Regions from separate parts of the Neobacillus camarae genome, predicted to be linked through region 1. Evidence: a T-box and tRNA genes for the amino acid it is inferred to sense, from the RefSeq annotation. Region 1 holds a T-box; the other holds one or more tRNA genes.
The links. The T-box of region 1 lies ahead of serS (serine--tRNA ligase). A T-box ahead of a tRNA ligase gene usually reads a tRNA of that ligase, here a tRNA-Ser.

Region 1 (14,796 bases):
TGTGCGTCTAAGCAGTTAGGCTGGTGAATAGGAAAATCCGTTCACCGTAAGGCTCAAGCTGTGACAGCGAGGGAAATAGAGTACCGAAGTTCCTGATTCCACACTGCCAAGAAAAGCCTCTAGCGAGATAAAAGGTGCCCGTACCGCAAACCGACACAGGTAGGCGAGGAGAGAATCCTAAGGTGAGCGAGAGAACTCTCGTTAAGGAACTCGGCAAAATGACCCCGTAACTTCGGGAGAAGGGGTGCTTACTGGGGTGAATAGCCTCGGTAAGCCGCAGTGAATAGGCCCAGGCGACTGTTTAGCAAAAACACAGGTCTCTGCGAAGCCGCAAGGCGAAGTATAGGGGCTGACGCCTGCCCGGTGCTGGAAGGTTAAGAGGAGGGGTTAGCTGCAAAGCGAAGCTCTGAATCGAAGCCCCAGTAAACGGCGGCCGTAACTATAACGGTCCTAAGGTAGCGAAATTCCTTGTCGGGTAAGTTCCGACCCGCACGAAAGGCGTAACGATCTGGGCACTGTCTCAACGAGAGACTCGGTGAAATTATAGTACCTGTGAAGATGCAGGTTACCCGCGACAGGACGGAAAGACCCCATGGAGCTTTACTGTAGCCTGATATTGAATTTTGGTACAGCTTGTACAGGATAGGTAGGAGCCTGAGAAGCCGGAGCGCCAGCTTCGGTGGAGGCGTCGGTGGGATACTACCCTGGCTGTATTGAAATTCTAACCCGCATCCCTTATCGGGATGGGAGACAGTGTCAGGTGGGCAGTTTGACTGGGGCGGTCGCCTCCTAAAGAGTAACGGAGGCGCCCAAAGGTTCCCTCAGAATGGTTGGAAATCATTCGCAGAGTGTAAAGGCACAAGGGAGCTTGACTGCGAGACCTACAAGTCGAGCAGGGACGAAAGTCGGGCTTAGTGATCCGGTGGTTCCGCATGGAAGGGCCATCGCTCAACGGATAAAAGCTACCCTGGGGATAACAGGCTTATCTCCCCCAAGAGTCCACATCGACGGGGAGGTTTGGCACCTCGATGTCGGCTCATCGCATCCTGGGGCTGTAGTCGGTCCCAAGGGTTGGGCTGTTCGCCCATTAAAGCGGTACGCGAGCTGGGTTCAGAACGTCGTGAGACAGTTCGGTCCCTATCCGTCGTGGGCGCAGGAAATTTGAGAGGAGCTGTCCTTAGTACGAGAGGACCGGGATGGACGCACCGCTGGTGTACCAGTTGTCTTGCCAAAGGCATCGCTGGGTAGCTATGTGCGGACGGGATAAGTGCTGAAAGCATCTAAGCATGAAGCCCCCCTCAAGATGAGATTTCCCATAGCGTCAAGCTAGTAAGATCCCTGAAAGATGATCAGGTTGATAGGTCAGGGGTGGAAGCACGGTGACGTGTGGAGCTGACTGATACTAATCGATCGAGGACTTAACCAAGTCATATTTGAAAATGCGAACTCGTTTTACAAAAGTTTCTTCTGATTACCCAGTTTTGAGAGAATGATTTCTCAATAAAATAGTCTGGCGGCGATAGCGAGAAGGTCACACCCGTTCCCATACCGAACACGGAAGTTAAGCTTCTCAGCGCCGATGGTAGTTGGGACGCAAGTCCCTGTGAGAGTAGGACGCTGCCAGGCAATAGGAAAAGGCAACCTGTATGGGTTGTCTTTTTTGTGCATATATAGCGAAGTGCCGGTGAACCAATCAAAAACGCCGGTAAGCAATATACGTGCGTGCGCTATAGAGAGCCATTTTATTCAAAAAAAATAACTGTTAAGTGTACCGTACAAGTCAAAACAGATTTGAATTCATGCCAAAATGTCCTTCATACCACCATGAAGGACATTTTTACAGGATTACAAACGAAACTTTGCCTATTATTAAAATTACATGGGAAATTTATTTAAACATTCCCCTACTGCCTCATCAAATATTGATAAACCAAAAAAGGCCCTTTTTCTAAAGTAATTTGAAGAAAGGAGGAAATAAACGGATAGTCACCATTCGGCATCATCTTGATGAGTTCACTCCACCATTCTGTCTCATAACGGGCAATCATGCTTAAGTTATACAGCAGCAAATAATGAATCAACAATTCAGGAAACAGAAACCATTTCGACCTAGACAACGGGAATGCCCACACTTGCCCCTCCAGATTGTACTTTAATGGCGGCACTTCCGATAACAAGTCATGCTTTAACTGAATCCGAAGCCCTTGATCGGATATCTCAATTTCGTCACTGAATTTGGATGCAAGAAAATCCCGGAATCGATTCTCCGTCATATGGTAATGGTCCAATAGATCATCCGGAATTGTATATTGTTTTCCGTCCCATTCTAGGTTTTTAAAGGTCTGCTTTCCTGTATGCAAGAAAAATAAGTCATCTAGTTCAGGAATGACTTGCAACAGCTCCTCCATAATCACCTTTTCTCCATCCATTTGTTTCATCATGAATAACTTTTCCGACATAAATGGAAAGAGACCATTTTTTTGCAGCTTCACCTCGTCCTGAAAAAACAGGTAGTTTTGTTTCTTCCGTTTACGGGTTGATACCCCATGGGCCAATACGGCTGTCGTCTCCGGATAGGACGGGTCCACTGTGAGGATACAGGCCTTAATCAAATGCACCAAACCGTAGAAAAGCAAGATGGGTTTTATGATTAATGGGGCTTTTTCCGCCTGCTCATAATAAATTTGCCCATGTTCCAGATAATAAAGAAAGGCATAGCCATTTTCATAGCTCTTGGATTCCGCCTGTTCTATCTGGCGTCTTTGATAGCATTTTTTTAGAAAACGTTGACAGTATTCGGCTGAGAAAAATCCAGCATAACTTTTCCAGCCTTTATAAGAGGTCACCACAGCTAAATCACCTTTTTCAGAATAATCAATATAATGCTTCTTCCTTGACAGTATTTTGTCCAATTGGTAACCTACAAATAAAATTTTTTGTCCTGGGGGCTGTTAAAATGTGGGAAAGTAAGTTCGCTAAAGAAGGATTAACGTTTGATGATGTATTGTTGATTCCGGGCAGGTCTGAAGTTCTTCCAAGAGATGTCAGTTTACAGGTTGAATTATCGCCTAATGTTAAGCTTAATATTCCGATTATAAGTGCCGGCATGGATACCGTAACGGAATCGGAAATGGCAATTGCCATGGCCCGTCAAGGCGGACTGGGGATTATTCACAAAAACATGACGATTGAACAGCAGGCAGAACAGGTTGAAAAGGTTAAAAGATCAGAAAGTGGCGTCATCACTGATCCGTTTTTTCTCACACCGGAACATCAAGTTTTTGATGCCGAGCATCTAATGGGAAAATACCGGATATCCGGGGTGCCAATCGTCAATAACCTCGAGGAGCAAAAGCTAATCGGTATTATCACAAACCGGGATCTTCGCTTTATTCAGGACCAAGATTATTCGTTTAAAATTGCCGATGTGATGACCAAGGAGCATCTGATTACGGCCCCTGTCGGCACCACTTTAAAAGAGGCGGAAAAAATTCTCCAAAAGTATAAAATTGAAAAGTTGCCTTTGGTGGATGAAAATGGTGTGCTTAAGGGATTAATCACAATTAAAGATATCGAGAAGGTCATTGAATTCCCTAACTCCGCTAAAGATCGTCAAGGCCGGTTATTAGCTGGAGCCGCTGTTGGTGTAACGAAAGACACCATGAAACGTGTTGAGGCCCTTGTCAAGGCGAATGTGGATGCTATTGTTGTCGATACGGCACACGGCCATTCTAAGGGCGTACTCGACACTGTCAGGGAGATCAGGGCGGCATATCCAGAATTAACAATCATTGCAGGGAATGTGGCAACAGGTGAAGCCACCAAAGCATTAATTGAAGCCGGAGTAGATGTCGTAAAAGTGGGGATTGGACCTGGCTCGATCTGCACAACACGGGTAGTTGCTGGTGTCGGTGTCCCGCAAATTACCGCTGTTTATGATTGCGCGACTGAAGCAATGAAGCATGGAAAAGCCATTATTGCGGATGGCGGTATCAAATATTCTGGTGATGTTGTAAAAGCAATAGCGGCAGGCGGACATGCGGTTATGCTTGGCAGCATGCTTGCCGGTGTTACCGAGAGCCCAGGGGAGACTGAGATTTTCCAAGGACGCCGCTTTAAGGTATACCGCGGTATGGGATCGGTTGCTGCCATGGAAAAAGGCTCGAAGGATCGTTATTTCCAAGAAGATGCCAAAAAATTTGTGCCTGAAGGAATTGAAGGGCGCCTTCCATATAAAGGGCCGTTGGCTGATACCATCTATCAGTTGGTTGGAGGATTGCGCTCAGGCATGGGCTATTGTGGAACGAAGGATATTGAGGAACTACGCACTAAATCACAATTTATCCGCATGACGGGTGCTGGTCTAAGGGAAAGCCACCCTCATGATGTGCAAATCACAAAAGAAGCACCAAACTATTCATTATCCTAATAAAATGGCTGACGCTTTGTCAGCCTATTTTTATGACCAGGGAAATAACGCTAGTAGTGCATAGGAGGAAATGAACGTAAGCAGAAAGTCCCATGCCTATTATTTAAAACTAGTAATTTTGGAAATAAGATGGTTCATTGCTCTGTCTATGAATTGTCAGTGAGTTATGTTAAAATATGCAAAGTGTAATAATTCGTTGGAGGGCGTATGATCGTGAATAAATCAATTTTCAAGAAAACGTTAGCCGGTGCCTTGGCTATTCTGCTGTTACTTAGCCCAATTGCCGGTTTGGATAAAGCGCAAGCAGCAGCACAATTAAATATAAACGCTGACGGAGCCATTCTGGTTGATGCCCAATCAGGCAAAGTGTTGTATGAAAAAAATGCTGATACTGTACTAGGCATTGCCAGCATGACAAAAATGATGACCGAATATCTTTTGCTGGATGCGATTAAGCACGGGAAGGTAAAATGGGATCAGGAATATAACGTGAGTGATCTTGTTTATAAAATTTCTCAAAGAACTGACCTGTCCAATGTTCCTTTAAGAGCGGATGGAACCTATAAAATCCGCGAACTATATGAGGCGATGGCGATATACTCCGCCAATGGGGCAACCATTGCTATTGCGGAAACGATTGGCGGGTCGGAAACAAACTTTGTTAAAATGATGAATGAAAAAGCTGAAAAATTGGGATTGAAGGATTTTAAATTTGTCAATTCCACTGGTTTAAATAATGCCGATTATAAAGGCATGCAGCCGGAAGGGGGCGGGGCTGATGAAGAAAACGTCATGTCCTCCCGTGCAGTAGCAAAATTGGCCTTCCATTTGATTAACGAATACCCTGATGTGCTAAAAATCGCAAGCACTCCTAAAAAGACGTTCCGCGAAGGAACAACTGACCAAATTAACATGATTAACTGGAACTGGATGCTTCCTGAATTGGATTATGGCTATAAAGGCGTGGACGGATTGAAGACCGGCACCACTGATTTTGCCGGCTATTGCTTCACTGGCACAGCCGAGCGTGATGGCAAACGGTTTATTACAGTTGTCCAGAATGCCAAGGATGCCAGCGGTTCAGGTGGTTATAAAGCGCGTTTTGATGAAACAAAGAAAATGTTTGACTATGCTTTTGCCAATACGACCAAAGAGCAAATTGTCCCTAAGCATTATCAAGTAAAAAACAAAAAGACCCTTCCTGTAACAAAAGGGAAAGACGGTCAGGTTAAAATCTATACCAAGTCAGCCATCAACATGGTCATCCCTAATGGGGAAAAGGATAATTATAAAGCCGTGTTGGTCCTTGATAAGGACAAGGTGAATGCAAAAGGTCAACTGTCAGCCCCTATCAAAAAGGGTGAAAAGGTTGGTTACATTAAGTTAGTGCCGAAAAATGGCGAGAAAGTCAGCTTCCTGACAGAAGAAGGACAAAAGAAAGTGCAAGCAGACGTGGTTGCTGCTCAAGGTGTTGAGAAAGCCAACTGGTTTGTGTTAATGATGAGAGGTATCGGCGGCTTCTTTGGAGATGTCTGGAATGGAATTTCCTCCACTGTTAGCGGTTGGTTCTAGTAAGTGAATACTGGTAAGCCTAGAAACGGGTTCCTAACTTGACAGGAGCCCGTTTTTGTTGCTTAATGATTTTATGGAATCTACTAATTCCGACTAATTTAGACGGATTTTGCAATGTATAAGTAGAGTTTTCTTAATTTTTTTAATACAAGGGGGATTAAAGAAATGAAAACTGGTACGGATCGAGTAAAACGCGGTATGGCAGAAATGCAAAAAGGCGGCGTCATCATGGACGTTGTTAATGCGGAGCAAGCAAAGATTGCAGAGGAAGCAGGCGCAGTCGCAGTAATGGCGCTTGAGCGGGTTCCATCTGATATTCGTGCTGCCGGCGGAGTTGCTAGAATGGCAGATCCTAGAATAGTAGAAGAGGTTATGAATGCTGTTTCCATCCCGGTTATGGCGAAGGCACGCATCGGCCATATTGTCGAAGCACGTGTCCTTGAAGCGATGGGTGTGGACTACATTGACGAGAGTGAAGTTCTGACTCCTGCTGATGAAGAATTTCATTTAAATAAAAGAGAATATACAGTGCCATTTGTTTGCGGCTGTCGTGACCTAGGAGAAGCCGCCCGCCGGATTGGTGAAGGGGCATCCATGCTTCGTACCAAAGGTGAGCCAGGAACAGGCAACATCGTGGAAGCTGTTCGTCATATGCGTAAAGTAAATGCACAGGTTCGCAAAGTCGTATCGATGAGCGAAGATGAATTGATGACAGAAGCCAAACTGTTAGGTGCACCCTATGAGATCCTTCTGGAAGTCAAGCGCAACGGCGGGCTTCCGGTTGTAAATTTTGCTGCAGGCGGAGTGGCTACACCTGCAGATGCTGCGCTAATGATGCAGTTAGGAGCAGACGGAGTGTTCGTAGGATCTGGTATCTTTAAATCCGAGAACCCTGCCAAATTTGCGAGGGCTATAGTGGAAGCTACTACACATTATCAAGATTACAAACTGATTGCTGAACTTTCTAAGGGCTTGGGCACTCCGATGAAGGGGATTGAAATTTCCTCACTGGCACCTGAAGCAAGAATGCAAGACCGCGGCTGGTAATAGCAGACAGACATTCTATAAGACTGAAACCTGCCTTCTATGGGGAGCTCATGGAGCCTAACAGCATGACTGAAACCAGCTAATAAAGAGGTGATGTTTATGATTAAAATTGGTGTTCTCGCTTTACAAGGCGCAGTCCGTGAACATATTCAATCATTAGAGGCGTGCGGCGTCGAGGCATTCGCTATCAAGCATAAGGAAGAACTGCAAGTGGTGGACGGTCTGATTCTGCCGGGCGGTGAAAGCACCACAATGCGGCGTTTAATTGATAAATATGACTTTATGGATGAGCTGAAAAACTTTGCTGCGCAGGGCAAGCCGATGTTTGGCACCTGTGCCGGCCTGATACTAATGGCCAAGAATTTAGTCGGTTACAGTGAGCCGCACATTGGTGTGATGGACGTTACGGTCGAACGCAACTCCTTTGGCCGCCAGGTCGATAGCTTCGAGGCTGACCTCGCGATTAAAGATGTGGCGGAGAGTTTTCCGGGGGTATTCATCCGGGCGCCTCATATCGTGGAAGCGGGAGAGAATGTGGAAATCCTTTGCAAACATGATGGGCGCATTGTGGCCGCAAGGGAAGGGCAATTCTTGGGATGCTCATTCCATCCGGAACTGATAGATGACCACCGCTTGACGGCATACTTTGTGGAAATGGTCAAAGCTGCAAAAAATACGCAGTCCGTATAAATGGGTTGCTTTTGGCTAACAATTATAGTAAATTATTAAAAAAGCGGAAATCACCGCTGTTATATCGTTAAAGCAATGAGAGGAACTAGTAGCAGGATGTTTATTCTAAAGAGAGCCGGTGGTGGGTGTGAACCGGTGGATAAGGCTTGTGAATCCCTCCTCGAGCAAGGTACGGAATATCTCATGCTCATGAGGTTAGTAAGTACTTTCGGGTAAAAACCGTTAAATGGTTCAAGGTGGACAGCTTGCTGTCAACCAGGGTGGTATCGCGGGTTAAATCTCGTCCCTGTTTTAGGGACGGGATTTTTTTATTTTTTGGCTGTAATATCATGTGGGCTTTTTGTAACCAGTTGATGGGAGTGGAAGGCACGAAGACTCCTGCGGGAGTACGGAACAGGGGAGACCCCGCAGGTCTTCAGCACCGAGGAGGCTCCCCGTAACGCCCGCGAACCGCTTGTGCCCGGAGCAGAAATCAAATGCCAAGTTTTTACACAGTCTATTTTGAAAAAGAACAGGAGTGTCTCAAATGTTGGATCTAAAGTATCTAAGGGCTAATTTTGAAGAAGTTAAAGAAAAACTGCAGCATCGCGGCGAAGATTTAACTGATTTCGGCCGGTTTGAAGAATTGGATGTCAAACGCCGGGAGCTGATTGTCGAATCAGAAAACCTGAAGAAAAAAAGAAATGAAGTCACCCAGCAAGTGGCTGCATTGAAACGTGAGAAACAAGATGCAGAACAGCTCATACTGGAAATGCGCGAAGTCGGCGATCAGATCAAAAAGCTAGATGGGGAGCTAAGAGAGGTAGAAGAGACACTCGAACTATTATTGCTCAGCATTCCAAATATCCCGCATGAAAGTGTTCCGGTTGGGGATACTGAAGAAGAAAATGTGGAGATTAGAAAATGGGGCGAGGTTCCTGAGTTTGGCTTTGAAGCAAAGCCGCACTGGGACATTGCTGACCAGCTGGGAATTCTTGATTTTGAACGTGCCGGAAAAGTTACCGGAAGCCGGTTTGTCTTTTACAAAGGCCTCGGGGCCCGCCTCGAGCGTGCGTTGATGAGCTTCATGCTCGATTTGCATGTGGATGAGCATGGCTATACCGAGATTCTTCCGCCATACATGGTCAATCGGGCCAGCATGACAGGAACAGGCCAGTTGCCAAAGTTTGAGGAGGATGCCTTTTTAATTGAAAGCGAAGATTATTTCTTGATTCCGACAGCAGAGGTGCCTGTCACCAACTATTACCGCGACGAAATCTTAAGCGGTGAGAACCTGCCTATCCGCTTTGCGGCCTACAGCGCATGTTTCCGTTCCGAAGCGGGATCGGCTGGCCGTGACACAAGGGGCTTAATCCGCCAGCATCAGTTCAATAAAGTCGAGCTTGTGAAATTTGTTAAGCCTGAAGACTCCTATGCGGAGCTTGAAAAATTAACCCATGATGCCGAGCGTGTGCTTCAGCTGCTTGAGCTTCCGTACCGTGTTTTAAGCATGTGCACGGGTGACCTTGGCTTTACAGCCGCGAAAAAGTATGACATTGAAGTTTGGATTCCAAGCTATGGCATATACCGTGAGATTTCTTCTTGCAGTAACTTTGAGGCGTTCCAGGCAAGACGGGCAAACATCCGTTTCCGCCGCGACCCGAAAGCCAAGCCGGAACATGTTCATACACTAAACGGTTCTGGCCTTGCGGTAGGCCGCACGGTCGCTGCTATTTTGGAAAATTACCAGCAGGAAGACGGCAGTGTCGTGATTCCAAAGGTACTTCGTCCATATATGGGCAATCGTGAGGTTATTAAGCCGAATTAATCGGCATTGGGGCTGTCCAAAAATGGACAGTCCCGTCCATTCGATATCCATGTTGACATTATAAAAAAGATATGGTAAATTATCATTTGTTGTACGGAGGAATACCCAAGTCCGGCTGAAGGGATCGGTCTTGAAAACCGACAGGCGGGTTACACCGCGCGGGGGTTCGAATCCCTCTTCCTCCGCCATCAATTCATTAAACACGCGCATAAAAACTGGAGATAAAAAACCGTTGCAGAGGATTCTGCAGCGGTTTTTTTTTCTAAGAATAGAAAAGCACATATTGGCCATTACCCAATATGTGCTTTCGAAATGAACAGGATTTCATTCAGTTTTTCCTCAACCTCACGGCAAACACGCTTGGCATCGTGAGGATTTTGAACCACATCGGTATGGTCCATATCGATGACCAGCACTTCACTGGCATTATAATGGCTGGTTACCCACTCATCATAGCCCTTCCAAACTTCAAAGTAATATTCCTTCAGTTCTGGGTTGATTTCGAAGCTGCGTCCGCGCGACATAATCCTGTCGATTACTGTTTCAAAGGAGCCTTTTAAATAGACCATTAAATCTGGAGCTTTTTTGGGAAGTTCATTTAATTCTTCCAACATATTATCTACGAGGTCTTCATAAATCTTAAATTCCAGTTCGGAAATCCGGCCCAAGTTCTTATTCACATAAGCAAAGTACCAATCTTCGTAAATGGAGCGATCCTGAATGGTGTAAATGGGGTTTTTCCAGTTAACGCAGTCCTTAACCGTTTTAAACCGTTTGTTTAAAAAGAACAGCTGCAACAGGAATGGAATCCGTTTGGCATCCAATTCTTCCGGTGTCAGTTCATAATATAGCGGCAAAATCGGATTGTCATCGACCGACTCATAAAACACCTTACTGTCCATTCCCTTTTGTTGAAAGTGGCCTTTTAACAAATCAGCCACGCTTGTTTTCCCAAGGCCAATCATACCACCGATAACGATACTCACAAACATCCCCCAGTTCTATAATATATTGGTCCAGCTGCTTGCTTTAAGCGCTGATGATAGTCTTTCGATAATATGGTCCAAATCTTGTTCACTTTTGACGAAATCCAACTCATCACCATTAAAGCGGAGAACTGGAATGTCCGGATGCTCTTTTTCAAAAATAGAGAGAGCTTGTTCATAATCGAGTGAAAGCTGCTCCAAATAAAGCGGACTAATATTTTTTTCGATTTCCCGGCCGCGCAGCTGGATGCGGTTTAGCAATGTATCCAGACTGGCATTTAAATAGATAATGACATTCGGCTTCGGCATATCCTCTGTTAAAATCTGATAGATTTTATAATATTTTTTGTACTCAGCCGCATTTAATGTCCTTTGGGCAAAAATCAAATTTTTAAAAATATGATAATCAGCGACAACCGCTTTGTTTTGGCTCAAGTAATGGGTGTTGATATCCCCTAATTGCTTGAAGCGATTGCAGAGAAAAAACATTTCTGTCTGAAAACTCCACTCCTCGATATTTTCGTAAAATTTCCCCAAGAATGGATTTTCATCGACAATCTCTTTTAAAAGAGCGAATTGAAACCGTTCTGAAATGGCTTTTGCAAGAGATGTTTTCCCCACACCAATCGGCCCTTCAACGGTAATAAAGGGTGTCTCCCCCATGTGATGCTCCTCCTTCTCCAACTGCCTGTACATTCTATAATAAGCCGATCTTCTGAGAGACATTTTTCTTCTTATTTTTTACAAAATTCCTCAGAATGCGACAAATTTTTATAAGACACAAATGTTATTTTATCATAATCTATGGCAGGAAGGGATATGGAAAATTTAATATATGAAAAAACTGCCGGGCGCCCGGCAGTTAAATAAATCCTCCTATTTATCTTTTGGTGACGTTAAAGTTTTCGACGATCAACAGCCAGTTTTGCGGGAAGGCGAGGCCCAGTTTCCAATAACTCATCCCCCGGAGATTCATTGATTTAATCAGGTCAAACTTAGCCTGAATCGAACGGGCATCCTCAAACCAAACCTCGTGCTGCTTTCCGTCCTCCGCCCGATACCTGAAGAATGGGGCTTGGGCGCGTGTATTATATTCAATCGGCACATTATGCTGGGCCGCTAGTTGAATCGCCTGCTGCGGACTGACTGCCCTCGCCACCGTTCCCTGGACAAACGGCAGAGTCCAATCATAGCCGTACAAATTTTGGCCCATCAAAATTTTGTTGGAGGGGATTTCGGTCACCGCATAATCCAAAACCTTTTTTACCTGATCAATCGGGGAAACAGCCATCGCAGGGCCGCCGCTGTAGCCCCATTCATACGTCATGATGACAACAAAATCGACAATTTGACCGTGGGCCCGGTAATCATGGGCCTCATACCATCTGCCTTTTTGCGTGGCGCTTGTTTTTGGTGCAAGAGCGGTTGATATAAACCAGCCTTGCTGGGAAAACTTTTGTTTCGCTTTTCTTAAAAAGTTGTTGTAAGCCTCGCGGTCGGCTGGGCGAAGGTACTCAAAGTCAAAGTGAATATCGCGGAATCCATACCGGTTTGCGGTGGTAACGATGTTGTTTAGGAAACGGTCTTGAATTTCCATATTGGTCAGTAATATCCGTCCCAGCTCATCGCTGAATTGGTCATTCTCCTGATTGCTGATGACCATCATTAATACATTTCGGTTGGCTCTGGCGATAGCAGGAAAGTTGTTAAGCAACGGAGCCTTTAAGGTGCCGTCGCGGCCCACCTGAAAACTAAACGGGGCTAAATAAGTCAAATATGGCGCGGCCTCACGTGCGCTCTGTTCAAGTGCCGGGGCAACCGTCGTGCCGCGCGGTTCTACATATCCATTAAACTCCGCATTCCGTTTGGTCCCTTGGGGAATATACAGGCGTAATCCGGCCTGAAGCTGTTGATTGGCTGGAATACCGTTGACTCTGGCAAGCTCTTGAGCAGAAATGCCATACCTTCTCCCAATAGAGGTTAAAGACTCGCCGGGCTGTACGAAGTGGAACCGGCCTACAATGGGGATCACCATTGATTGTCCAACGACCAGGTTATTGGGATTTGGAAGGTCATTCGCTTCCACGATATCATTAACGGTGGTTTGGTAGGCTCTCGCAATGGTTGTCACGGTATCGCCTTGTCTAACGACATGGATTTGCATTCTCATCCCTCCTTAGCAAACTGGCGCTACAACCATTCTATGAGCCACAGTTATAAATCATGATATAATGAGAATAATTTAAAGAAGCGGAAGCGCCATGGTCAGCGCTCGACAGGCCTCCTCCAAAAAGCTATCGCTTTTTGTTCGTGCGATGTGGATGTTGCGATGCTTTCCTGTGGAGAGTGAAGGACACTAGGCATTAGGGCGCTGGAGCTGGACAATTAAAAGAAGCGCGGTTTGAAGGGGCCAATTGGGATGAATGACTTGGATGAACTTTTTATGAGGGAAGCAATAAAGGAAGCAAAAAAGGCTGAGGAAATAAATGAAGTACCAATTGGGGCTGTGATTGTCCATGATGGAAAAATTATTGCCAGAGCCCATAACTTACGGGAAACTGAGCAAAATTCGCTTGCCCATGCGGAACTTCTTGCCATTGAAGGGGCCTGTAGAGAAATGGGGTCTTGGAGGCTGGAGAACACCACGCTTTATGTCACCCTTGAACCATGCCCGATGTGTGCTGGCGCGATTATGTTATCCCGTGTGGAGCGGGTCGTGTACGGTGCGTCAGACCCTAAGGGCGGCTGCGCGGGGACGCTGATGAATCTCCTTGACGAACCCCGGTTTAACCATCAATGCATGGTTGTAAAAGGGGTGTTGGAAGAAGCATGCGGCCAAATGCTGTCGGACTTTTTTCAAAAGCTAAGGCAACGAAAGAAACAGGAAAAGAAGTTGCGCAACGAACAGGCTATGAACGATTTACAGTAATTTACAATCAATAACAATTGCTTTTTTTATGGATTGTTTGTATACTTAAAAGGCGTCAGATACGACGCGTGAAACACAACTTTGCCGTGCTAGGTGGGGAGGTAGCGGTGCCCTGTACCCGCAATCCGCTCTAGCGGGACTGAATCCCTTCCTGAGGCTGATGGCCTGTAGGGTCTGCCTTAAGTAAGTGGTGTTGACGCCTGGGTCCTGCGCAATGGGAATCCATGAACCATGTCAGGTCCGGAAGGAAGCAGCATTAAGTGGACTCTCTCATGTGCCGCAGGGGTGCCTGGGCCGAGCTAACTGCTTAAGTAACGCTTATGGGCGTCAGTCGAAGGAAGGTGCACGGCAGTACATATCGAATAATAAAACTCATCTCTTGCTTAGGGATGAGTTTTTTTATAAACATAGAGGATACGCTTTGAAATCTAGAAAATAGTTGGGCTATAATGGATTAGATGAGAAAGAATGAAGGGAGCGGTGTCGCGTGTCTTATCAAGCATTATACCGTGTTTGGCGGCCTCAAACATTTATGGATGTAGTAGGACAGGAACATGTCACCAAGACATTGCAGAATGCTCTGCTTCAGCAGAAGATTTCTCATGCTTATCTATTTTCCGGTCCACGGGGAACAGGGAAAACAAGCGCGGCTAAAATACTGGCAAAGGCGATTAACTGTGAGCATGCTCCGACAGCCGAGCCGTGCAACGAGTGCGCGGCGTGCCGGGGTATTACCGATGGGACAATTTCGGATGTATTGGAATTTGACGCCGCATCCAACTCACGGGTGGAAGAAATGCGGGATGTACTGGATAAAGTAAAATTTGCCCCGACATCCGTCAACTATAAGGTGTACATTATCGATGAAGTGCATATGCTGTCGATTAGTGCTTTCAATGCCCTGTTAAAAACTTTGGAAGAACCGCCTAAGCATGTTATTTTTATTTTGGCAACAACCGAGCCCCACAAAATTCCGTTAACGATTATCTCCCGATGTCAGAGGTTTGATTTTAGGCGAATCACAGCAGGATCGATTGTCAATCGGATGAAGCTAATCGTGGAAGAGTCAGGAATTGCTTGCGACGAGTCTGCTTTGCAGATGATCGCCAGGGCAGCAGAGGGCGGAATGCGTGATGCCTTAAGTTTACTCGATCAGGCGATTTCTTACAGCCAGGACCAGGTGACCCTGGAGGATGCATTAACGGTTACTGGGTCAGTCTCTCAAGGCTTTTTAAATACAATCGCTGTTGCTTTTCGGGAGAAAGACGTTGCCAGCGGTTTGGAATCCTTGCATGAGCTGTTATATCACGGAAAAGACCCATCGCGGTTTATTGAG
Region 2 (14,796 bases), on a different contig from region 1:
AAAGTGATTATCAACTTGCCGGCTACGGTCTCCATGTCCATGCCGCACGTTTATGCCAGCCAAATTGAGTATATGAGTGATCATTTGAACTACAGAGACCATATCATTTTATCTGTTCATCCACACAATGACAGGGGGACAGGAGTGGCAGATGCGGAACTTGGTATGCTTGCGGGTGCCCAAAGAGTGGAAGGGACATTGTTTGGTAATGGGGAAAGAACGGGGAACGTGGACATCGTGACACTGGCATTAAATATGTTTTCACATGGGGTAGACCCAGGCCTGCATTTTGAAAATATTCCTCAAATTATTGTTAGGCATGAAGAATTAACTAGAATGCAGGTTCATCAGCGTCACCCTTATGGCGGGGAACTGGTGTTTACCGCATTTTCGGGTTCCCATCAGGATGCGATTGCCAAAGGGATGAAGTGGCGTGAGGATCAAGAACCTGAGCACTGGTCTGTTCCATATCTCTTGATTGATCCAAAGGATATTGGCAGAGAGTATGAAGGGGATATTATCCGGATTAACAGCCAATCCGGTAAAGGCGGAATTGGCTACATACTGGAACAAAATTTTGGCCTGGATATGCCCGTTCAAATGCGTGAAACTTTCGGATATCAAGTTAAAAATGTCTCAGACCAATTGCACAAAGAGCTCCTGCCAAATGAGATTTTTGAAATATTCAAATCCACCTATATTAATATTGGCACACCAGTCGAATTCATCCAATATACTTCGACACACAATGATCACTACGAAACTATTGTTTCGATCCGGATAAACGATGAAGTTCATGATTTTACTGGAACTGGAAATGGCAGATTAGATGCGATCAGCAGTGTGATACAGAATCAACTCGGTATTCAATTTAAGGATTTAGTTTATAAGGAGCATGCTTTAGAAATTGGATCTAAATCAAACGCTGTTTCCTATGTGGGGATTACATCCTTGGAAGGTGTGGTTTATTGGGGCTGTGGAATCGATCCGGATATCATGTCTTCCTCCGTTAAAGCGTTGTTTAGCGCAGTCAATAACTTGATATCGAGTGCGGAATTTTCCATTGCAGAAGGGCTTTCTCTTTCTAAGAAATAAGAAGATATTCCTTTTTTGATAAAGACTAGCTTATGACGTTTTAATTGTTTTTCCTTTTTTCATTAAAGTGAACGGAAAAAATAATGTGAAAAAGTTATCTTTCTGCTTAGACAATCCATAGGAACGAAGCCAATTGGAAAGAATGGAATTAAGCTCCTAGAGATTTATCGCTCTAAACCTGATATAGTATCTCTTGTCGCAACGAGCGATGAACGATAACTCAATATGAAATGGTGAGTAGTTGCGGTTCCTTTTAAGGAACTGAGGAAAGTCCAGGCTCGCACAGTGCTGAGATGCCTGTAGTGTTCGTGCCATCTGCAAGGGTGGGCAGTCAATTATAGTATTGGCTGACGGCGGTGAATTCATGCTAAGTCCTTTGGGATATGCTGATAGTAACCTGAAAGTGCCACAGTGACGTGCTTATCTGGAAACGGAAAAGGTGGAACGGGTAAACCCCACGAGCGAGCAACCCAAATTAAGGTAGGGGCATCATCCAGCGGAAAATGAACCTAACGGATGAATCGGCTAATGGCCGATAGATAGATGACTACTGCTTCCGGTACAAGGCTTGCTGCCGTTTGGAGTACGGAAGAACAAAACCTGGCTTACAGCCATTTCATAAGCATCATATCGTTTAGAGGGATACCTTCCTGTAGTAAATTTGAACTACCAGGATTTACAGCTAGTCTGTTATATGGTAGGAATGATATACTTCTGTTGTAAGTTCTTCTTTAACATACAGAGAAGTACTCAAGAGGCTGAAGAGGCGCCCCTGCTAAGGGTGTAGGTCGGGTAACCGGCGCGAGGGTTCAAATCCCTTCTTCTCTGCCATACTAAATAAATTTTATTCCGCAGTAGCTCAGTGGTAGAGCTATCGGCTGTTAACCGATCGGTCGTAGGTTCGAATCCTACCTGCGGAGTTATAGTTCAACAAGGCCACTAAGAACGGGTCAGGGCGGGAACGCAGCAGCCATAATTAGTGAAATTGTGTGGGCTATTACATAGAACATAAACGCTAAACTCTATACAGTTAGAGTTTAGCGTTTTTTTATTCATTGGAATGTTAGTTAGCGTTTGTGAACGAATGGAATATTTTACATGTTGATGTTTTCCTGTATCATTGATATTATTAGTAAGCTGTTTCGTGAGCGACAAAAAATACTCGAAACATTATCTCTTTTATATGGAAAGAAATTCCATTATATAAAGGAGTTAACAGTGCTAAGATATAAAGTCCCTCTCAAAAAGAGTGGAACAAGTTATTGCTTTTGGAAATAATTTTTTGGTTGTATCTTCACTGTTTTGGTGTTAAGATACTAAACGTTGCTCTTAAAAGAAGAGCCGATATCAGTCGCAATTGAAAAAAATGATGATTGATAGATTAGAAGAAACGCGATATAATATTATTCCTGTTGCTTTTGACAGTGAAAAAAATTGCTCTTTGAAAACTAAACAAACAATACGTCAACAATAAACATTCGTTTCTGACGAAACGAAGCTAACGTAACTTTTTTGAGCTAATCAACTTTCTTGGAGAGTTTGATCCCGGCTCAGGACGAACGCTGGCGGCGTGCCTAATACATGCAAGTCGAGCGGACTTGGAAAAGCTTGCTTTTCGAAGCTAGCGGCGGACGGGTGAGTAACACGTGGGCAACCTGCCTGTAAGACTGGGATAACATCGGGAAACCGATGCTAATACCGGATAATTCTTCTCCTCCCATGAGGGAAAGCTGAAAGACGGCGCAAGCTGTCACTTACAGATGGGCCCGCGGCGCATTAGCTAGTTGGTGAGGTAACGGCTCACCAAGGCGACGATGCGTAGCCGACCTGAGAGGGTGATCGGCCACACTGGGACTGAGACACGGCCCAGACTCCTACGGGAGGCAGCAGTAGGGAATCTTCCACAATGGACGAAAGTCTGATGGAGCAACGCCGCGTGAGCGATGAAGGCCTTCGGGTCGTAAAGCTCTGTTGTTAGGGAAGAACAAGTATCGGGTAACTGCCGGTGCCTTTGACGGTACCTAACCAGAAAGCCACGGCTAACTACGTGCCAGCAGCCCGCGGTAATACGTAGGTGGCAGAGTTGTCCGGAATTATTGGGCGTAAAGCGCGCGCAGGCGGTCCTTTTAAGTCTGATGTGAAAGCCCACGGCTCAGCCGTGGAGGTCGTGGAAACTGGGGGACTTGAGTGCAGAAGAGGAAAGCGGAATTCCACGTGTAGCGGTGAAATGCGTAGAGATGTGGAGGAACACCAGTGGCAGGCGGCTTTCTGGTCTGTAACTGACGCTGAGGCGCGAAAGCGTGGGAGCAAACAGGATTAGATACCCTGGTAGTCCACGCCGTAAACGATGAGTGCTAAGTGTTGAAGAGGGTTTCCGCCTTTAGTGCTGCAGCTAACGCATTAAGCACTCCGCCTGGGAGTACGGCCGCAAGGCTGAAACTCAAGGAATTGACGGGGGCCCGCACAAGCGGTGGAGCATGTGGTTTAATTCGAAGCAACGCGAAGAACCTTACAGGTCTTGACATCCTCTGATACTCCTAGAGATAGGATTTTCCCTTCAGGGGACAGAGTGACAGGTGGTGCATGGTTGTCGTCAGCTCGTGTCGTGAGATGTTGGGTTAAGTCCCGCAACGAGCGCAACCCTTGAGATTAGTTGCCAGCATTCAGTTGGGCACTCTAATCTGACTGCCGGTGACAAACCGGAGGAAGGTGGGGATGACGTCAAATCATCATGCCCCTTATGACCTGGGCTACACACGTGCTACAATGGATGGTACAAAGGGCAGCGAAGCCGCGAGGTGAAGCCAATCCCATAAAACCATTCTCAGTTCGGATTGCAGGCTGCAACTCGCCTGCATGAAGCCGGAATCGCTAGTAATCGCGGATCAGCATGCCGCGGTGAATACGTTCCCGGGCCTTGTACACACCGCCCGTCACACCACGAGAGTTTGTAACACCCGAAGTCGGTGGGGTAACCTTTTCGGAGCCAGCCGCCTAAGGTGGGACAGATGATTGGGGTGAAGTCGTAACAAGGTAGCCGTATCGGAAGGTGCGGCTGGATCACCTCCTTTCTAAGGAATATGCAGTCCACATGGACTGATAAACAGTTGACCTCTGTTGTTTGTTTAGTTTTGAGGGAGCAATCTTTTCTGTGAGGATTATACCGTAAGGTATAATTCGAAACCATTCTCTCAAGAAACTCGTTCTTTGAAAACTGGATAATCGTAATATAGAAGAAACCAAGTAAAACCGAGTAATCGCCATTTTAGGTTTTAAACCATTTTAGGTTAAGTTAGAAAGGGCGCACGGTGAATGCCTTGGCACTAGGAGCCGATGAAGGACGGTACTAACACCGATATGCTTCGGGGAGCTGTAAGTAAGCTTTGATCCGGAGATTTCCGAATGGGGAAACCCGTTGCCCGTAATGGGGCAGCATCTTTACCTGAATACATAGGGTATAGAAGGCATACCCGGGGAGCTGAAACATCTAAGTACCCGGAGGAAGAGAAAGCAAACGCGATTCCCTGAGTAGCGGCGAGCGAAACGGGAACAGCCCAAACCGAAAGGCTTGCCTTTCGGGGTTATGGGACACTCAATATGGAGTTACAAAGGAACGGGGTAGATGAAGCGGTCTGGAAAGGCCAGCCATAGAAGGTAACAGCCCTGTAGTTGAAACTTCGTTCCCTCCTCGAGTGGATCCTGAGTACGGCCGGACACGTGAAATCCGGTCGGAAGCAGGAGAGGACCATCTCCCAAGGCTAAATACTCCCTAGTGACCGATAGTGAACCAGTACCGTAGAGGGAAAGGTGAAAAGCACCCCGGAAGAAGGGGAATTGAAAGAGATCCTGAAACCGTGTGCCTACAAGTAGTCAGAGCCCATTTATGGGTGATGGCGTGCCTTTGTAAGTGGACCGGCGAGTTACGATTGCATGCGAGGTTAAGTTGATGAGACGGAGCCGCAGCGAAAGCGAGTCTTAAGTAGGGCGAAATAGTATGCAGTCGTAGACCCGAAACCAAGTGATCTACCCATGTCCAGGGTGAAGTCCAGGTAACACTGGATGGAGGCCCGAACCGACGCACGTTGAAAAGTGCGCGGATGAGGTGTGGGTAGCGGAGAATTCAATCGAACTGGAGATAGCTGGTTCTCTCCGAAATAGCTTTAGGGCTAGCCTCACGAAGTTAGAGTCTTGGAGGTAGAGCACTGTTTGGACTAGGGGCCCCCATCGGGTTACCGAATTCAGACAAACTCCGAATGCCAAAGACTTATCCGTGGGAGTCAGACTGCGAGTGATAAGATCCGTAGTCAAGGGAAACAGCCCAGACCACCAGCTAAGGTCCCAAAGTATACGTTAAGTGGAAAAGGATGTGGAGTTGCTTAGACAACCAGGATGTTGGCTTAGAAGCAGCCACCATTTAAAGAGTGCGTAATAGCTCACTGGTCGAGTGACTCTGCGCCGAAAATGTACCGGGGCTAAACGTATCACCGAAGCTGTGGATTGACATCTTCGATGTCAGTGGTAGGAGAGCGTTCTAAGGGCGTTGACTAGACCGTAAGGACTGGTGGAGCGCTTAGAAGTGAGAATGCCGGTATGAGTAGCGAAAGATGAGTGAGAATCTCATCCACCGTATGCCTAAGGTTTCCTGAGGAAGGCTCGTCCGCTCAGGGTTAGTCAGGACCTAAGCCGAGGCCGAAAGGCGTAGGCGATGGACAACAAACTGTTGATATTCCTGTACCACCTCTTTATCGTTTGAGTGATGGGGGGACGCAGGAGGATAGGGTAAGCGCACTGCTGGTTATGTGCGTCTAAGCAGTTAGGCTGGTGAATAGGAAAATCCGTTCACCGTAAGGCTCAACTGCTGACGGCGGGGAAATAGAGTACCGAAGTTCCTGATTCCACTACTGCCAAGAAAAGCCTCTAGCGAGATAAAAGGTGCCCGTACCGCAAACCGACACAGGTAGGCGAGGAGAGAATCCTATAAGGTGAGCGAGAGAACTCGTTAAAGGCTCGGCAAAATGACCCCCGTAACTTCGGGAGAAGGGGTGCTTACTGGGGTGAATAGCCTCGGTAAGCCGCAGTGAATAGGCCCAGGCGACTGTTTAGCAAAAACACAGGTCTCTGCAGCCGCAAAGGCCGAAGTATAGGGAACGACGCCTGCCCGGTGCTGGAAGGTTAGAGGAGGGGTTAGCTGCAAAGCGACGCTCTGAATCCGAAGCCCCAGTAAACGGCGGCCGTAACTATAACGGTCCTAAGGTAGCGAAATTCCTTGTCGGGTAAGTTCCGACCCGCACGAAGGCGTAACGATCTGGGCACTGTCTCAACGAGACTCCCGGTGAAATTATAGTACCTGTGAAGATGCAGGTTGCGACAGGACGGAAAGACCCATGGAGCTTTACTGTAGCCTGATATTGAATTTTGGTACAGCTTGTACAGAATAGGTAGGAGCCTGAGAAACCGGAGCGCCAGCTTCGGTGGAGGCGTCGGTGGGATACTACCCTGGCTGTATTGAAATTCTAACCCGCATCCCTTATCGGGATGGGAGACAGTGTCAGGTGGGCAGTTTGACTGGGGCGGTCGCCTCCTAAAGAGTAACGGAGGCGCCCAAAGGTTCCCTCAGAATGGTTGGAAATCATTCGCAGAGTGTAAAGGCACAAGGGAGCTTGACTGCGAGACCTACAAGTCGAGCAGGGACGAAAGTCAATTTAGTGATCCGGTGGTTCCGCATGGAAGGGCCATCGCTCAACGGATAAAAGCTACCCTGGGGATAACAGGCTTATCTCCCCCAGAGTCCACATCGACGGGGAGGTTTGGCACCTCGTGTCGGCTCATCGCATCCTGGGGCTGTAGTCGGTCAAGGGGTTGGGCTGTTCGCCCATTAAAGCGGTACGCGAGCTGGGTTCAGAACGTCGTGAGACAGTTCGGTCCTATCCGTCGTGGGCGCAGGAAATTTGAGAGGAGCTGTCCTTAGTACGGGGACCGGGATGGACGCACCGCTGGTGTACCAGTTGTCTTGCCAAAGGCATCGCTGGGTAGCTATGTGCGGACGGGATAAGTGCTGAAAGCATCTAAGCATGAAGCCCCCCTCAAGATGAGATTTCCCATAGCGTCAAGCTAGTAAGATCCCTGAAAGATGATCAGGTTGATAGGTCAGGGGTGGAAGCACGGTGACGTGTGGAGCTGACTGATACTAATCGATCGAGGACTTAACCAATAAGAAAAGCGGAAGCGCACGGTTAGCAGCGTATGGCCTCCTACAAAAAGCTATCGCTTTTTGTTAGTGCGATGCTTATGCTGCCGAAGCGTTACTTGTGGAACGCATCGACTGAGATAAAGGAAACACGGAGAGTGTAGCGATTCGATGTTGACTTATCGTAGGGAGATGAGAGAAGGACACTAGACGCTGTGCGCTGGAGCTAGACAACACTAATAAAGCAGACTACTCGTTTTACCAAAGTTTCTTCTGATTACCCAGTTTTGAGGGAATGATCTCTCAATGAAATAGTCTGGCGGCGATAGCGAGAAGGTCACACCCGTTCCCATACCGAACACGGAAGTTAAGCTTCTCAGCGCCGATGGTAGTTGGGACGCAAGTCCCTGTGAGAGTAGGACGCTGCCAGGCGAAAGACAGGAATTTTGATTTCTGTCTTTTCACCACAAATGGAGAGCTGTCCGAGTGGCCGAAGGAGCACGATTGGAAATCGTGTATACGTTAACCGCGTATCAAGGGTTCAAATCCCTTGCTCTCCTCCATACATAAAAAAGTCGAACGTCACCTAACTGGTGGCGTTTTTTTTGGCATGGTAATGAAGCATGTTAATAGTAAACCGGACAGGGACTCCTATGTACAGGAGACCCCGATTCATACTAAGAATTCAGATTTACTTTTTCAAAATGTTCTACGGTTGGAAATGGTTGATAAAAGTGATGTAAAAGTGCTTTCCATTCCTCGTATTCACTTGATTGTCTAAATCCCACAGTGTGATCTTCTAAACTCTCCCATTTAACTAGAAGCAAATACTTGCCATTCTCTTCCATACAACATTGTAACTCTTGTGATATATAACCCTTCATAGATGAAATAATTTTTGAGGCTTTACGAAACGAATCTTCATATTCCTGTTCCATTCCCGGTTTGACTTGAAGCATAGCGGCTTCTAGTATCAATTTATCCCCCCTAACAAATAGCTTTTTTCTTCTATTCTTAGGCTATCATAAGTAACCATTGATTGAAATCAATAACCATTTCAAGAACTGTTCAACATACTCCATATTTGCACCATAACAATTCAAAAGGAAGACGCGTTAAATAAAATCTTTTGAAAAAACTGCAAAAATAAATTATTATTAAAACGAACCATAATTATTACCAAGTCCTAATATATGGTCATAACTATTTTCGATAACTGGAGATTAGAGATGTTAATAGAACCGATTCAAAAGAAAACTACCATTTCCGATTTTTTTGAGTCAACGGGAATCAAGGCCAGCACAAGTAGGAGTGATTTCTGGAAACATGTTTCGGCAGTTGACCCCATTTTATCTGAGGAACTTGAACCGCTCTTCAGCCGTAAAAAGAATGGGAACCTTTATGAGGTGAAGAACCGGACATTATCCTTCAGTTTAGCTGTAGAATCATGGACCATATCATTTCATACAGCCCTCCTCAACTGGTTCAACAGTCAAAAGCAACTGAAACCAAAACGGATTTTGGAAATCGGTTGTGATAATGGGCTGATGGCTTGCTGGTATGCCACTCATTTCCCAGATGCGGAGATTATTGGCATCGATCAAGAAAAGAACGGCATTCGATGTGCCGAACAATTGGCTAGTCAGCTCGAATTGAATAACATAAGTTTCTTTAAAATGGATTTTGCGGAGCTGCAGGAATACTTTTTGGAGGACTCGTTTGACCTTATTATATCTGTGCGAACGTTTCATGAGATAATGGGGCCTGTTTTGATATCCAAGTATTGGTCACTGGCGGAATACTTGAAGGGAGCTCCAATGTATGGTGACAGAACCTATATGCAAATCGTGGAAAATTTGTTAACTGAGGATGGAGCCTATCTTTCATGCGAACGACTGGAGAATCCTGGAGATTTAGGGAAATGGGCAAATTTGCTGCATGAGGCTGATCTCAATGTCCAATGGGATCAGAGTGATATCATTGACTTTCAAGAATTGGGAAAAAATAAACGTTCCCCGGTCATTTTCGCGACAAAAAAGGAGACAGGCATAGCCACCATAGATGGCTTGGAGTACCTGTATACGAGAAATAGTAACCCATTTCTAGTGGAAGGGAAATCTTTGAAAGGAGCCAAAGCCGAGTTTGCTTTTCACCATTTACTAAACAAAAAGTTCCATACAGGGCGGCATCTCGAAGCAACGAACCATTGGTATCGGTTTAGATTTGAAATTTGGGAAACGAGAACCTTATTGCTTGTATATTGCTGCGGTAATATGGGTCACCGTCATTTGGACATCCTTCCGGCTGGAGCTTACCATGATGCGGAAGTGCTGTTAGAGGAAGTAATCGAGTCGTTTATTCATCTTGGTTCGCTTGTCAGTTACAATAGCCTTCAAGAGATACCACGTTAATATGGAAATAATAGTAAACAACTCTAGACAGGCAAGCCAGGCACAGCTTGGTTGAAGGCTTGTCCTTTTATTTTTTGCACCCATTCAGGTATCCTTATAGTATCGCAGCAATGGAGGTTACCAGCATGAAGAAAGTATTTGCAGACATTATTCAATTTCGCGGGACCCACTATGAATTTGGTTTTATGCAAGGTGAAATCATGAAGGATTCCATCATGGTAAAAAACCGGGAACAACAATGGAAAGTCCGGAAACCGCTCTTTCGGATTGATACAGAGGAGACGAAACACGTCTATAAAAGTTTGGCCCCGCATATCTGGGAGGAATTTTTGGGATTGCAGGATGCTCTGAAGTGGCCGCTGGAACGCGTATTGCTGGAATTTGGGGGTTACCGGGTGAACATTCACCCTTCTGGTTGTTCCATTTATGTGGGGGAAGATTATCTGATTCGTAACTATGATTACCATCCGAAAACCTATGATGGTCGTTTCACAGTTTTTCAACCGACTGATGGGGGATATGCGGTCATCGGGCCGGGCCAGAAAGTGACCGGACGGATGGATGGCCTGAATGAAAAAGGGTTAACAATGGGTTATACCTTTATGAACCGCAAACGCCCTGGAGACGGTTTCGTCTGTAATATGATTGGCAGGCTGGCACTGGAGCTATGCGCCACAGCGGAGGAAGCAGTCGATTTTATGAAAGAGATTCCTCACCGCCATTCCTTTAGCTACACCTTTTTTGATCAGAAATGTCAAAGTCCGTATATTGTGGAAACTTCACCGAGAAGGGTGGAAGTCCGGCGGGGATATTCCTGTACCAATCATTTTCATATCCTGACAGAAGAAAACCGCCACCATTTGGATGATTCGAAAAAAAGGCTGGAAACAATGGAAAAAAACCGGGTACAAGATTTGGGCGCATCCGAAGCATTCAATCTTTTAAATGACACTGAACAAGGGGTCTTTTCAAAACTCTATGGAAGCTGGGCAGGCACCATTCATACTTCAGGCTATTTTCCCAAGGAATTGAGAGCATGGTTTGCGCTAGGCGGGGACCAGATGCCGGTGCAATTTGATTTTTCTAAGTGGCTGAACGGGGAAGACCTGCCCCTCGAACAGATTGCAGGGGAAGTGGATACCGATATACCGTTTGTCCATATGGAAAAAGCGGACTGGTATAGATGACGGCGTGAGCCTTTAAATTTGATATCTTTATTTGATCCGTTAAAGAGGGGCTTTTCGTTAAAAAAGTACATCTCCTAAATCCAATACCAGACGCTTATTTCATAAATCTATTTATCACTGATTCCTTTTCCTGGATGACCGGTTTTACCCTTTTGGTATAGAAAAGTTTATGAACTAAAAGAACCAAGAAATAGCCATACTATTCATGGAGGTGTGGATATTGGATAAACAAAATGAATTTCCTACAGCCATGAATGACATGGGTGAACCATCAGAAATGAGTCCAATCAACGAAGCAACTAATAATAATGAAACAGAGACACCAATTATTGAAATTAATCAACCTTTAAAAACACAGAATCATCTCGAAATTAGAAACCATTCCTCTTGAATAAATGAATTAGGTAGAACAAAAGGGACTGCTCCACAAAGCAATCCCTTTTGGAATTTGATACCTAGTATTAATCCTGGTTCTTAAAGGTTAATAAAGTTAATACTCTTCCGACCTTCGGATTATAGATGGATTGTTCATACACCATTTCATTTTCCTTGGAATCCAGCAGCCAGCAAGCCGCCGGCACTTCTCCCTCACGGACTTCTTCTTGTGCGCTTGGTTGACTAAAAAAAGTTGCTGCCATACTTCTCGCATCCACTTCCACATCAAAGGACTTTAGCATCCGCTTTCCTTGATACACTTTGATGATCTTAGAATGCTGGGATTGAACAACCGCGTACTTGTCAATTGCAAAATCCACTAATCGGTTTAACAGTGAAAATAAAGATACCTGATATTTTTTATCCGCCATCCTCTTTAGTTCCTCTATGGCAGGTCTTTGGTTAAACGGCTCTTTCCTTAGTTCCTTTGATGGAATCAGCAGGTTGGATGCAAATTTATGGGCTTCCATTTCCTCGACCTCATCCGTTAAAAGAGAGGAATTCCCCATTAAAATTTCATCGTTTTTGTTCAGGTACCTTCTAGAAGTATAGCTTGGCTTTAAGTGCCATGGGATTATAAAATGACCGATCAAGGTAGCTACTGTGAATTTTTTTCTTGATGGAAAGGTTATGTTTCGGTCTAAAAGAATGATCGGATGGTCGCCCTGAATAAGAATGCCTTCACCTTCCTCTAATTCATCCTCCAACACTTTTAACCCTAATTCTCGCGCCAGTTGGTATAAATCGATTGGCAATTGGTCATTTGTACTTTCTTCCAGCAGATGGTCCGCGTAATCGGAAGGGGAGTCAAAAAGTATATCGACTTTTATTTTCCTCCCAGTTGCCAAAAAAGCTGCGTATTCTAATAATTTTTCTTTATCAGAGGCATTTAATGAATGAATGATTTTTAGAAAGGCACGATCAGAATTTCCAAGGGGGTCCTGGTTTTGGGATTGGTTAAAACCGGAAACCAGATATTCCGTCGAAACCTTTAAAGCAAACGATAATTTTCTTAAGGCTTCAAATGAAGGCTTTCTGACCCCAGATTCATATTGGCTAATGGCAGGTGGTTTCAATCCCACTTTATTGGCCAATTCAGTTTGGGACATTTTCAATTCTTTTCTTCTATTTTTTATTCGTTCATGTATGGAATTTGAATTTGTCATTTGTTTACCCTTTTCATAACAATAAGTTAGATGAATTATAACATAATAATAAAAATATTGACAATAATTATAACGAACGTTATAGTTTGATTAACGAAATAATAAAATGTTGTTAATAAAAATGCACGACAACATGGTCAATACATACTTGGGGGAATGAACATGTACTTTCAACAATTTGAAAAAAACATACTACAGTTGCCATTAAAAGCTGCTTATGAGAGAGATGACCTTCGGACCGAGGAGTTTCTAATGTTAAAGGAAGACAATATCGAGGTCTTTTGGGCACCATTCGAATACATAAACAAAGAGGCGAAAGTAATTATTATAGGGATTACGCCCGGCTGGACACAAATGGAGCTTGCTTTTAATTATGTACGCCATCACATCCATGAAGAAGAATGGGAACAAATGCTTTGCAATGCCAAAAAGAATGCAAGCTTTGGCGGGACGACCATGAGGAAAAACCTTTATGATATGTTGGATGGTATTGGGCTTCATCATGCTTTGAATATTAATAGCTGTGAACAATTATTTGGGGATCAGCACCACTTGCTGCATACGACCTCGGTAATGAGATATCCAGTCTTTGTCGACGGGCAAAATTATACAGGCAGCAAGCCAAAGATGTTAAAAACGAAAGCATTCTTAAACATGATGAACGAAGTGCTCGTACCTGAAATAAACAGTCTTCCAAACGCAATCATCATACCAACAGGCAAAGCGGTTTCCGATGTACTCCGCTATTTAGTCGAGGAAAATAAAATTCATAATCAAACGATTCTTTTCGATTTTCCTCATCCATCGGGAGCAAATGGCCATAGAAAGAAACAGTATGAAGCTAACAAAGAAAACTTTAAGGCACAATTAGCACAAAGCAACATTTAGAAAAGAAACAGATAACATCGATAAAGCTTTTCTTAAGAAACAATAAAAAATCCATCAAGTCTACTACATTGATGAATTTTTTATGTCTTTTTGGCATTTGGTTTGCTTTATAATGAAATATACACAGAATTTTCGTTTAAATAAGGGGATGTTCATTTTGCTTTTCGTTTCACCGTCGAAAATTGCTAGCTTTTTTTATCATGAATGTGAAAGATTTCTATACTATCATTCTCTCTCCAAGAAAGAGAAACTTGAGTTGGATATTCCCAAAGAAATCATCGAAAACCAAAATGCCAATACTGTAATCACGGCTGGAGGGATTGTATGGGAAGAAAAGGTGGTGACCGACTATTTGGGTGACGATGTGGTGATTGGGACAGGGGACATGCCACTTTCCAACCGTTACATAAAATTTGACGATTTGGTCCAGGAGTTAAAAAACCCAAGCAAAAAATACATATATCAGCCTACCTTTTCCATTCCTGACCGTTTCTATCAAAAATACAAGATCGACAGGGAAACAATCACATTCTCCGATTGCCGGCCTGATTTGATTGAATGCCTTCCCGGAGAATCCGGTTTTCGATTTCGGATTATTGATGTCAAATCCTCTGAGGCCCTAAAAGTATCCCACCGGGTTCAAACGGCTCTTTATGCGATGATACTTCAGTCCATCCTCGAAGAACATCAAATTAAGGGCGAAATATTAATAGAAGAAACCGGTGTTTGGCTCTATGAACAGGAAAATCCGCAATATATTTCCGTTCAGCATTTGGTTCCATATTTGGAAGATTTCTTGATGGGTAAGTTAAAGGAACTTCCTGAAAAAGAGCTCGAAGAAGTTTTCTGGCATTTGGACTATCGTTGTGAGTGGTGCAGTTTATTTGATTATTGCTTAGGAAAAGCGAAGGAACAGCAGCATGTATTGTTGCTGCCTTACCTTTCAAGCCAAGGTTCTCGGTTTATCCGGGAGAACGGCTTACCGCTTACTATCGAAGAGTTTGCTGACTATATCACCGATCAGGACCAATTAAAACTGCTTGAGAAAAGTGCTAGTTTAAGAGGCCGGGTGTTACGGATTGATAAGCAGCTGGACTCGTTGAAAAATGGGGAAATGATTCCATATGAAAGCTTTGCCACCGATATGCCGATTGGGGAAAACATACGATTGATTCTGACCGTGCAGCGGGATCAGGTGTCAGGAAGGGTGTATGCGGCGTCCATTTACCGGATTAGCGGAAGTGAATTGTTTGGAAGCAAGTCGGAAAAATTCCACTTTATTGCCGAAACATCTGACCAGGAGTCCCTTGTCATCCGCCGATTTGTCGACAAGCTTTATGACATATTGGAAACCGTCCATTCGTATAACATGGAAAGAGATTGGAAGGAACAAAAGAGTGTTCAGTCCTATGTAACCGACAATTATG

Region 2: it has a tRNA-Ser gene. The T-box ahead of serS (serine--tRNA ligase) is inferred to sense a tRNA for this amino acid. The anticodon was not compared.

What each region holds. Positions count from the first base shown of each region.
Region 1 is NZ_JBUCKX010000002.1:65,370-80,165, reverse strand. It holds rRNA gene ACY8D0_RS08175 (23S ribosomal RNA) at 1-1,426, shown strand, start outside; rRNA gene rrf (5S ribosomal RNA) at 1,510-1,626, shown strand; gene ACY8D0_RS08165 (YaaC family protein) at 1,905-2,849, opposite strand; gene guaB (IMP dehydrogenase) at 2,957-4,429, shown strand; gene ACY8D0_RS08155 (D-alanyl-D-alanine carboxypeptidase family protein) at 4,637-6,001, shown strand; gene pdxS (pyridoxal 5'-phosphate synthase lyase subunit PdxS) at 6,167-7,048, shown strand; gene pdxT (pyridoxal 5'-phosphate synthase glutaminase subunit PdxT) at 7,148-7,738, shown strand; T-box leader at 7,805-8,029, shown strand; gene serS (serine--tRNA ligase) at 8,265-9,545, shown strand; tRNA gene ACY8D0_RS08135 (tRNA-Ser) at 9,641-9,733, shown strand; gene ACY8D0_RS08130 (deoxynucleoside kinase) at 9,836-10,531, opposite strand; gene ACY8D0_RS08125 (deoxynucleoside kinase) at 10,547-11,194, opposite strand; gene ACY8D0_RS08120 (glycoside hydrolase family 18 protein) at 11,412-12,695, opposite strand; gene tadA (tRNA adenosine(34) deaminase TadA) at 12,951-13,460, shown strand; RNA gene ffs (signal recognition particle sRNA large type) at 13,545-13,809, shown strand; gene dnaX (DNA polymerase III subunit gamma/tau) at 13,948-14,796, shown strand, end outside.
Region 2 is NZ_JBUCKX010000005.1:44,098-58,893, forward strand. It holds gene ACY8D0_RS25165 (2-isopropylmalate synthase) at 1-1,095, shown strand, start outside; RNA gene rnpB (RNase P RNA component class B) at 1,325-1,708, shown strand; tRNA gene ACY8D0_RS25175 (tRNA-Ser) at 1,836-1,926, shown strand; tRNA gene ACY8D0_RS25180 (tRNA-Asn) at 1,944-2,015, shown strand; RNA gene ffs (signal recognition particle sRNA small type) at 2,015-2,099, shown strand; rRNA gene ACY8D0_RS25190 (16S ribosomal RNA) at 2,623-4,166, shown strand; rRNA gene ACY8D0_RS25195 (23S ribosomal RNA) at 4,381-7,306, shown strand; rRNA gene rrf (5S ribosomal RNA) at 7,598-7,714, shown strand; tRNA gene ACY8D0_RS25205 (tRNA-Ser) at 7,755-7,845, shown strand; gene ACY8D0_RS25210 (antibiotic biosynthesis monooxygenase family protein) at 7,960-8,259, opposite strand; gene ACY8D0_RS25215 (methyltransferase domain-containing protein) at 8,512-9,693, shown strand; gene ACY8D0_RS25220 (C45 family autoproteolytic acyltransferase/hydrolase) at 9,819-10,880, shown strand; gene ACY8D0_RS25225 (hypothetical protein) at 11,101-11,271, shown strand; gene ACY8D0_RS25230 (helix-turn-helix domain-containing protein) at 11,342-12,481, opposite strand; gene ACY8D0_RS25235 (uracil-DNA glycosylase family protein) at 12,644-13,369, shown strand; gene ACY8D0_RS25240 (bifunctional RecB family nuclease/DEAD/DEAH box helicase) at 13,518-14,796, shown strand, end outside.